DNA from 3 places in the Paenibacillus rhizoryzae genome. Region 3 is predicted to be linked to each of the others. Evidence: predicted binding sites of a transcription regulator. Region 3 holds the regulator's gene; each other region holds the start of a gene.
The links. Region 3 encodes LexA, which represses DNA repair genes until DNA is damaged. Its sites were predicted from a motif close to CGAACATATGTTCG; they were not measured.
Positions count from the first base shown of each region.

Region 1: AC6ESO_RS05115 (YolD-like family protein) is a predicted target of LexA. The motif match lies at 1,785-1,798, and genes of this name have one in related genera.
Region 2: AC6ESO_RS12205 (DNA polymerase IV) is a predicted target of LexA. The motif match lies at 1,082-1,095, and genes of this name have one in related genera.

Region 1 covers NZ_JCAALT010000001.1:1,113,441-1,116,719, reverse strand. Annotated here, with positions in the region: gene AC6ESO_RS05130 (NAD-dependent epimerase/dehydratase family protein) at 1-804, opposite strand, end outside; partial or broken gene AC6ESO_RS05125 (aldo/keto reductase) at 889-1,074, opposite strand; partial or broken gene AC6ESO_RS05120 (cupredoxin domain-containing protein) at 1,230-1,424, shown strand; gene AC6ESO_RS05115 (YolD-like family protein) at 1,423-1,743, opposite strand; gene AC6ESO_RS05110 (chromate transporter) at 1,846-2,994, opposite strand; gene arsC (arsenate reductase (thioredoxin)) at 3,086-3,279, opposite strand, start outside.
Region 2 covers NZ_JCAALT010000003.1:675,227-678,505, reverse strand. Annotated here, with positions in the region: gene AC6ESO_RS12220 (hypothetical protein) at 1-67, opposite strand, end outside; gene AC6ESO_RS12215 (hypothetical protein) at 127-453, opposite strand; gene AC6ESO_RS12210 (YgaP family membrane protein) at 847-942, opposite strand; gene AC6ESO_RS12205 (DNA polymerase IV) at 1,343-2,608, shown strand; gene AC6ESO_RS12200 (YhjD family protein) at 2,605-3,093, shown strand; gene AC6ESO_RS12195 (GNAT family N-acetyltransferase) at 3,279-3,279, opposite strand, start outside.
Region 3 covers NZ_JCAALT010000001.1:673,360-676,638, reverse strand. Annotated here, with positions in the region: gene AC6ESO_RS03005 (aldo/keto reductase) at 1-378, opposite strand, end outside; gene AC6ESO_RS03000 (DUF896 domain-containing protein) at 409-612, opposite strand; gene AC6ESO_RS02995 (LysM peptidoglycan-binding domain-containing protein) at 882-1,259, opposite strand; gene lexA (transcriptional repressor LexA) at 1,447-2,067, shown strand; gene AC6ESO_RS02985 (hypothetical protein) at 2,169-2,747, opposite strand; gene glnA (type I glutamate--ammonia ligase) at 2,878-3,279, opposite strand, start outside.

The sequences.
Region 1 (3,279 bases), 440 kb from region 3:
AAGCAGTCGCTTCGCCTTCTCGCTGCTGAGCAGGGATTCGTACCCTCCCAGCGGTTCGCGGAAGTCGGAAACTTCCGGATAACGCGCTGACATCAACTCTCGGCTTTGTATGTCCATACTGGTTTCATCGGACGCAAGGTTCAGCGCTACCGCCCCGAGTCCATCCGCTTCAATAGCAAGGCGGCAAGCTTCCGCTGCATCCCTAGTGTCGATGTAGCTCCAAAGGATGCGTTCGCGTTCTTCTGGATTATGAATGAACGATGGGAAGCGTTCATACGATTCGGGTGAAATTACGTTGCCGAGGCGTAGCGATATAATCTGCATGCCAGTCCTGCGGTGAAACATATCTGCCGTCGCTTCATTCACGATCTTGGACAAGCCGTAGCTGTCTTGCGGCAGCTGCGGATGCGCCTCATCGATCGGAACATAGTGAGGACCGAACGGATGGACTGCAAAGACAATGCCGTAAGAGGATTCGCTCGATGCGATGACCGCCTTTCGAATGCCTAGACCGGCTGCCGCTTCCAGTACATTGTAGGTTGACATGACATTGTTGCGGAATGTCACCTCCGGTGAAGTCATGCCTGCTCTGGGAATTGCAGCCAGATGCACGACCGCATCGGACCCTGCAAGAGCGCCGTAAGTTTGGCCTAGATCCTCAAGGTCCACGATGAGCGTAGGGCAAAGCGATTCCACCGGTTGACGGGTATCAACGTTCAGCACATCATAGCCTTGCTCTACGAAATGACGCACCACCCAGCTTCCCAACATGCCGCTTCCACCGGTAACGACAACTTTCGTCATCAACTATCCACCTCCATCTTCTCCTGATACTGATTTCTTGCAATATTATCTGCTAGGCTGTATCGCCTAATACCGGAAATTCGGTTAGTTCGTTAAAATTTCTTCGATTCGGTTCATAATGTCTTCGCCAAGCTCAATGCCCGACGCTTTGGCGTTCTCTGACACTTGCTCCGGCCGGCTTGCTCCGATAAGTGCGCTGGCGACATTGGTTTGACGGAGAATCCAGGCAAGCGCCAGATTCCCGACAGTGATGTCGAGGTTTTGCGCAATGCCTAATTCCCTCCTGCTTCGCGAGTTGATTTCGTATTCTCTTTCCAAGAAGACTTCTTCATTCTATGATAGTTTATATATGATTTAAAGAAGTGAAATTATTTTCATTTAATTATAAATATTATACTAACTATACATTTTGATACTTATTTTTCCCTTCGTTAGTACCTCCTTTTGATGCGAATAACATACTTGTGAATGGTAAAGTTTGGCCATATCTGGATGTGGAACCTAGAAAATATCGTTTTCGAATACTAAACGGCTGTAATAGTCGAATGCTTACATTAGCCCTTGATTCAGGTGAACCTCTTAGCCAAATTGGATCGGATGCCGGATTACTGGAACAACCTAATCCAATTCGGAATCCGCTTTAATGATGTTATCGATATGAAACCATTCCCCATCAACCAGGACCTTCCTTGTATAGGGATCTATTCTATCGATAACACCAATCACGGCACAATCTTCAAACTCATGATATAGCCTTAAGTGGACTGTGTAGCGCAGTCCTAATGATGCAATCAGCACGTTCATAATTTGATCACGCTCAAAGGGGTCTAAATTAGGCTTTGGGGGGCGTCGATATCGATTTCGGAAGTTTAAACTGACTTGTTTGACCTGCCGTTCAATCAGAACTAAGTTTTCCTGATTCACTTGTTCATGCTCCATAATAATAATCACCCTTTATAAAGTGGTATCATCATTATACACGAACAAATGTTCTTGTATCCATATCTTTTTCACTAAATCATTAAAGAACGTTGTCTACCATTAATACAGCATGAAAGAAATAACGCTGCCTCCAAGGACTCCTACAATGACGATCATCCATGGAGGCAATTTCCAATATACCAACATGCCGAATAAAACAACCGCAAGCACAAAATCTTCAGTCGAAAGTATCGCCGAAGTCCAAATCGGGTTATATAATGCAGCTAGCAGAATACCAACAACGGCAGCATTAACACCTGTCAGAGCACCACGCATACTTGAGCTTTTTCTTATATGATTCCAGAACGGCAACGTTCCGACCATGAGAAGAAACGCCGGAAGAAATATGGATATTGTAGCAAGTACGGCTCCCCATACTCCCCGAATCATGGCTCCTAAGTAACTTGCAAACGTAAATAATGGACCAGGGACAGCCTGTGCCGCACCGTATCCCGCTAAAAAATCTTGTTTGCTGATCCAACCTGCAGAAACAACTTCCTTCTCTAAGAGAGGCAGTACCACATGCCCTCCTCCAAATACTAGGGAACCTGAACGATAAAAGCTATCGGCAATTGCAAGCCAAGGGTTATTTGTAAATCGGTGCAACAAAGGCAGAGCGATCAATAAACCGGCAAATAAAACTAAAGATCCCAGTGCTACCCCTCTGTTTATGGATAGATCTAATTCTGAAGCTAATGGCGCTTCTTTTTTACGATAAAGGAATAATCCAACCAAAGCTGCAAGCACGATTAGAATGACCTGGCTTAATGCCGTCGACATCAGCAGCGTAAAGGCCATTGTAATAATGGCAATACTAGCTCTGCTGCGATCCGGTGTTAACGTTTTTCCCATACTATAGACACCTTGCGCTACAATGGCGACGGCTACAATCTTCAATCCATGAATCCAACCTGTATTTCCAATGTCAAATCCTTGTACGACCAATGCAAAAAGAACGAGTGCCAGTACAGATGGAAGGGTAAACCCAAGCCAAGCTATTATTCCTCCGGCTATACCAGCTCGAATAATACCGATACCCATTCCCACTTGGCTGCTGGAAGGACCCGGTAGAAACTGGCATAATGCTACGAGTTCCGCATACGTTCTTTCGTCCATCCACTTTTTTTTTTTAACATATTCATTCTGAAAGTATACAAGGTGAGCAATTGGCCCTCCGAAAGAAGTAAGTCCTAATTTCGTCGAGACCATACCTACCTCCAGCAAAGTACGCAACTTACCTTTCGATGTGTTCGCATGCCGTGCGTTTGCTTGTTCAGTGTTCAAGCTGGTTCTCCCTTTCTTATTTACCTTCTGCAATAAACAGCTCCATGCGTTTTTTTATCGAATCGCGTACTTCACGGAACTTTGCCGTGATTTCTTCTTCTGTTCCTGTTGCTTTAGCCGGATCTTCGAAGCCCCAATGCCATCTCTGCGCTTTGTCGTTCTGAACAACCGGGCAGTTATCATTCGCATGTCCACAAAGCGTGATGATGT
Region 2 (3,279 bases), on a different contig from region 3:
ATCGTGTATGCTGTAACCACTCTTCAAGTTGTTCAATGATATTGGCTATGGTTTTCATCAGTCTCATACTAATTGTTCTCAATATTCGTGCCTTGATTAGTCTAGTAAAAAGAGACAATAAGCTGCTTAAAACTCTTTAGGTGCTCCCATTTGTAAATCCATTGAAGCAATAAAGTTCTTAGTTTCTTCGGTGCCAATATCGCTAATCATTTTATAAATTTCCTTTAGTACGATATCATATTCGTCATTTTCACTGTCATGATGATAGGGTATGCCCGGAAACTGCGCACGGAAATACGTATGCTCTTCGGCTCGTTCCCACTCCTCAAATAAACTTCTTAACTTCTCGACTTCATCTTCAGACGCATAAATCTCTAATTCATAGGCAGCATCGCCTTGATTATACATAATACATTTTGATTGAACCGACACATAATATTTTCTTTTTTCCATATAAAATCCTCCTTAACCGCTATCTCCAAAAGAGTGTCCATATAATCGCACCGAAAATTATAAGAACTGGAAGTGCGAAGTACGCAAGCACAATCGGATTGGATATTACCGGATGTTTAACGGTAGTCATACTGGTATTTTTATCCAAGGTATTATGCTGCTGTTTACGTATAAAATAAATTGAACTAAGCAATGAGAATACACATACGGCAGCACCAATGAGTACCAAAATGGTATACATTTTTTGCATCCCTCCTCTAAGCACTTTATTTATTTTCCCGTTTTATGATTTTAAATATTCATTTTGTGTACGTATACTGGTGACACTTTGACCAGTAAGTGCCAAGCCAAGCTTGATACCGGAAACTGTAAGCGAATACCTTAGAATTAGGATTAATTTCTTGTTGTTTTCTTACATGTGGAAACACCAAGAAGTGCGCTAACGGGGCAATATCTGATAGTCCCCGTTATAATTGGAGCTACGCCGATTATGATTTAAAATCCATTTCTCATCAATTAAGACATTTTTCCTCATGAATTTTGAAAATTGTCACAGCAATTTTGACATCATCACACAATCATCATTTTTTAGGTTCTTCAAAAAATTCCAGAAACATACCTTGCATATCGAACATATGTTTGTAGTATAATAAAGAACAAACGTTCGTATGGAGGCGAATAAGAATGCCATCATTACAATCAAATCTCAGCAAATATATCGGGATGGCCGTAGTTATCATTTATCAGGACAGAAACGACCGGATAACCAAAAGACAAATCCTTATACGCGCAGTTACACATACGCATGTACGAGCAACTTGCCTGGAATCAGGCGCGCCTCGGCTATTTAAGCTTCAAAACATTTTGGCACATGAGCCGGTGATCCGCGATGTCGGCTAAAGATCGGGTAATCATGTTGGCGGATTGTCAAAGCTTTTATGCGTCGGTAGAGAAGGCTTCGCACCCTGAGCATGCGAATAAGCCCATCGTGGTAGGTGCCGATCCAAATCGCAAATCGGGGATCGTCTTAGCTGCTTGCCCGCTTGCTAAATCTTACGGCGTTTCCACAGCCATGCGGTTGGGCGAAGCTGTCGGAAAGTGTCCCCAGCTCGTCGTGATCCGGCCAAGGATGCAGACCTATATAAACGTATCCCTGCTCATTACGGAGATATATAAGACATTCACACCGCTTGTTGAGCCTTTCTCGATCGATGAACAGTTTCTGGATGTCACCGGATCGGTCTCGCTTTACGGCCCTCCCCTCGATATCGCGAATCAGATGCAAAACAAGGTGCTGCTCTCAACCGGGGTTTGGACGCGAGTTGGCTGCGGGCCAACCAAGATATTGGCGAAAACAGCAACGGACAATTTCGCCAAAAAGCAGCCCGACGGGATCTTTACACTGGATTACGAAAATATCGAATCCGAGTTATGGCCACTGCCCATCAGCAGCATGTTTATGGTGGCCTCTCGCATGACCGTGCACTTTATACGCATGGGCATTAACACGATTGGCGATTTAGCCAGAATGGAGCTGCATGACTTTAAACGGCGGATGCAGCAAAGGATGGGCAAACAGAGCGATATTAAGGCCATCTATTACTGGCAGACTGCGCGCGGCATTGACCCGAGCCCTGTCGTAGCCGGAGCGTTTGGCAAGCCGAAGTCGGTCACCAGAGGTCGCGCCTTGCCTTGGGTGCTTTACCAAACCTTATCTGACATCGAACCGCTGCTGCTCGAGCTCGTAATCGAGGTATGCCGCACAAGCCGATACCACAAGTATAAAGGGCGCAAAGTCACGGTCAGCGCGGGCACAACGAACGGGGTTAAATCCAGCGGCTTCAGTCGCCAAACCACCTTGGATAGTTCCAGCTGCTTAGAGCATCACATACTGGCAGCTGCACACAAGCTGTTTATGTCGCACTGGGACGGTAATCCACTGACTCATCTTGCCGTGGACCTTTCCCAGCTAACAGACAATAGCGTGTACCAACTGGACCTTTTTGAGGACTTACCTAGACAGCACGCACTCGCCGCAACCAAAGATAAAATCAAAGATCGGTTCGGCGAGGCGGCCATTTTAAGCGCCGCATCGCTCCTTAAATCCGGGCAGGCGCGCGAGCGAGCTCAAAAAATTGGAGGGCACTATAAATGAGCAAATTTCTCGAGGGGAATGGCCGTTGGGGCACAAAGTTTATTTCTCCCGAGCATCGTGATCAGCTCAACGAGCTTAGCGACCCGGATAAGGGCGCATCCCAGAAGGTACCTCAACAGATCCTGATAATGGTACGTGACTCCGTGCTTTTACCGATCATGATGACGGTGGTTGAGAACAATCGGCTTGAGATCGAGAGGTCGAACCACTCCTTAAAGACACTTTATACGGCAGCTGCAAACACACTGTTAAATGCCATCCATGCAGACTTGGCCGGGATCCGCAAAGAATTAAGGGAAAATCAAATTAAAGTCATTGAGGAAGAACGCGTTGACGATGCCGCACACTATAAATTTTACTATCGAGGTTATGAACATAAATTTGCATTAATGAGGTTTTTAGTGAGGTCTGAAATTAGTACACGGCTAGGAAAATATATCGCCCAGCTCGAAAAACATTTCAACGGGCTTATCCATAAGAAGTGACTGCATAAAAATGCTGTTCCGATTAACCCTAATCGGAACAGCATTTTTTTGAGAGAGACATCAGCCCCATCGCTTGCGAATCTAGTACTGTAAGTCGCAAAGCGTAATTTAAAGTCATTATGAACAAGCCCCGCTTGTTAGAGGATGTCTAACAAGCGGGGTGCACTTCGATTTGGGGCTTTTTTC
Region 3 (3,279 bases):
CGGTGTAGCGTGATCCCAAACATGCACTTGGTAGAGGTCGATATAGTCGGTATCAAGTCTCTTCAAGCTTGCTTCGACGGCATCCATAATATGCTTTCTGGAAACCCCGACGCCGTTTGGATGATTCTCGGTCGCGAATCTCACTTTCGTGGCGAGAACAACTTCGGAGCGTCTGTCTTTAATCGCCTTACCTACAATCTCTTCCGAACGCCCGGATACATATACGTTCGCTGTATCGAGGAAATTGCCGCCTTTCTCGAAGAAACGATTCATCATCTCTATCGAATCCGTCTCGCTCGTTGTGTTACCGAACGTCATCGTACCTAAACAAAGCTCCGAAACAGCTAAACCGCTGCGGCCCAGTAAACGATATTGCATGCTACATGTCCTCCTTCGAATAGACTGCTGCTAATGCTTGATCGTACCTTCCCCGTCCTCTTCGTCTTCCACATATTTAATGGTATCGAGTTGATTACGGAAGTTTTTCTTGAAATTCTCAAGATATAAACGGCGAAGCTCGTCGCGTTCGACCAGTTCCTCCGGTGATAACCCTACTGTTTTGTTCTTTCGGGAGAGTTCATTAATACGGGCGATGATCTTTTCCATTTCCATTATGCTCCTTTCCTGATTCGGCCAACATGTCATTCTTTACTTTGACATTTTTAATTGCCCATTGTCAAGGCGAAATGGCCCTATCTGGGGCTTGAATCGACCTGTCTTGGCCGTGCTTTATCCGCATCTGGTTCGCCTTATTATTACGTTATGCCGCTAGAAATGAAAAAAGCCTGAGCAGTGAAGACTCAGACTTGTGAATGCGGATCCACTCGGATCGTAATGTAAGGATGTACTCCTACTATAAGAAGCTGAAACCGTGCATCTATTTATTCAACGGGTATAATCAAGGATTGTCCGGCTTGCAGCGAACTAGAGGTCAAGTTGTTTCGTTGTTTTAAGTTGAATACAACATGGCGAATATCTTCACCTTCTTTCCGAATACTGCTTGCGATGTTCCATAGCGTGTCACCGGACCCAACAACGACGATCTGCTCCGAAGCTGTAGGTGCTGCCGGATGTTCGCTGTTCGCTTGGCTTGTCATCAGTGACAGTCCTGTGAAGAGCAGTACGAAGAACAGTGTTGCTGCAGCAAGTCTCATTAATAAGCGTTCTGTTCTTCTATCTTGCCAAGTGCGCTTCACAGCGCGACTATTGCGAGTTTCACCTTTATAATTAGAAGAGTAAGTGGACATCGTTGTCATCATTCTCCAGCACCCCAAACGTTTGTTCTATTTGTTAAACTTAGAATAACACGAACATTTGTTTGTGGTCAAGCGTTTTTGGAACATTTGTTCGTAAAAATATGCGAACCTGTGTTTCTCGAACTTATGTTTGTACGAACTCCGGTTCTGTGCTATAATTTGACACAAATGAAACTTTGGAGTGATTCCGGTGTCGAAACTTTCAAACCGCCAGCAGGCGATACTAGAATTCATTAAGACGGAAGTACGCGAGAAAGGCTATCCGCCTTCCGTTCGTGAGATCGGTGAAGCGGTCGGACTCGCTTCCAGCTCAACTGTCCACGGCCATCTTGATCGCCTGGAGAAGAAAGGCCTTATTCGCCGCGATCCAACCAAACCTCGCGCAATCGAGATTTTGGACGGCGAAGACAACGAGATTCCATTCCCGCTTTCCATCGCGAAGGTTCCTGTAGTAGGTAAGGTAACTGCCGGTGTACCGATTACGGCAACAGAGAATATCGAGGATTACTTCCCCCTTCCGGCTGACAGAGTCGGCGACCACAACGTCTTTATTCTTAACGTCGTTGGAGAAAGTATGATCGAAGCAGGCATTCATAACGGCGATTACGTCATTGTCCGCCAACAGCAAACCGCTTCGAACGGCGATATCGTCGTTGCAATGACAGAAGAAGACGAAGCTACTGTGAAGACCTTCTATAAAGAAAAGGATCATATCCGTCTTCAACCGGAGAACTCGACGATGGAACCGATCCGTCTGCGTAACGTCTCCATTCTAGGTAAAGTCATCGGACTTTTCCGCGACATCCACTAATACACGCATCAAAGGGGCATTTCCTTATCGCTGCAGCAGCGATCGGAAATGCCCCTTTTCTGTCTGCCCCGCGCAGATGTGCCTCCGTTATGTCAGCTAACCTACAATTCTCGGAACAACAACTGACGATAAGTGAATTTACTGCTCTTGTACTTGAAGTTTAAAGCAATGCCCGAGAAATCAATTTGAATGGATTTCAGCGCATATGCCGTTACTTTTTGTCGAATCAAATTGGATAATCGAGTTCGATTCTTATTGTTCACAGCTGCGGCTACCGCTGCAGCGTATGTTGAAGAAGATAAAAGCGCTCTGTAGAAAGGCAAGACCGCTCTAGCAATAGCGCGATGAATCGGAGTGGAGAACGTAAATTGGGTCGACCCCGGTGGTATCGTCGTGCCGGCGGAATATAGCAGGATCGGTTCCGGAAACTTGAAATCAAAGAAATAGCCAATGCCGTTTGTAGAGAAACCGTCCAAATCAGCAGATGGCACCACGGATTTAAACAATGCCGATAAAGTATCTAAGTCCGCGCCTCTTATAGCCTTCGACCACTTCAACGCATAGGAATAGCTCTGTACAATTTTCTTAAAGAATGGCACCATCGTTGCTGCTACGTGTTTTAATATCGCCCCGGTAAGACGAAACGGTTGCTCCTCTTTTGTCGCTGCTTTCTTCCTCACATAGGCTCCTCCTTCATGAATGGCTATTGTGGCATACTATGCGAAAGCAGAGGTACAAGTGCGGACACACTTCCTCCCATAGACGCAAAAAAACCCTCAACGCCGGATGGCATCAAGGGTTTCGTCGGTTCTAGTAGAGCGTCAAGTACTGATCGCGTTCCCACTCGTGGATTTGCGTACGGTACATGTCCCACTCGATTTCTTTAAGCTCATAGAAGTGAGCAAGCGCGTGATCGCCAAGCGCTTCACAAATGACTTCGCTGCGAAGCAGCTCTGTCAATGCTTCTTTCAAGTCATCCGGCAAGGTAGGGATGCCCTCTTCGATACGCTCCTCATCCGTCATCACGTAGATGTTACGGTCAGTCGGAGCCGGCAGCGGAGTCTTGTTGCGGATACCGTCAAGGCCTGCTTTAAGCATAACAGCAAGAGCCAGGTATGGATTAGCCGCGGGGTCTGGGCTGCGGACTTCTATCCGTGTGCTTAGACCGCGCGAGGCAGGAATACGAATCATCGGACTACGGTTACTTGCAGA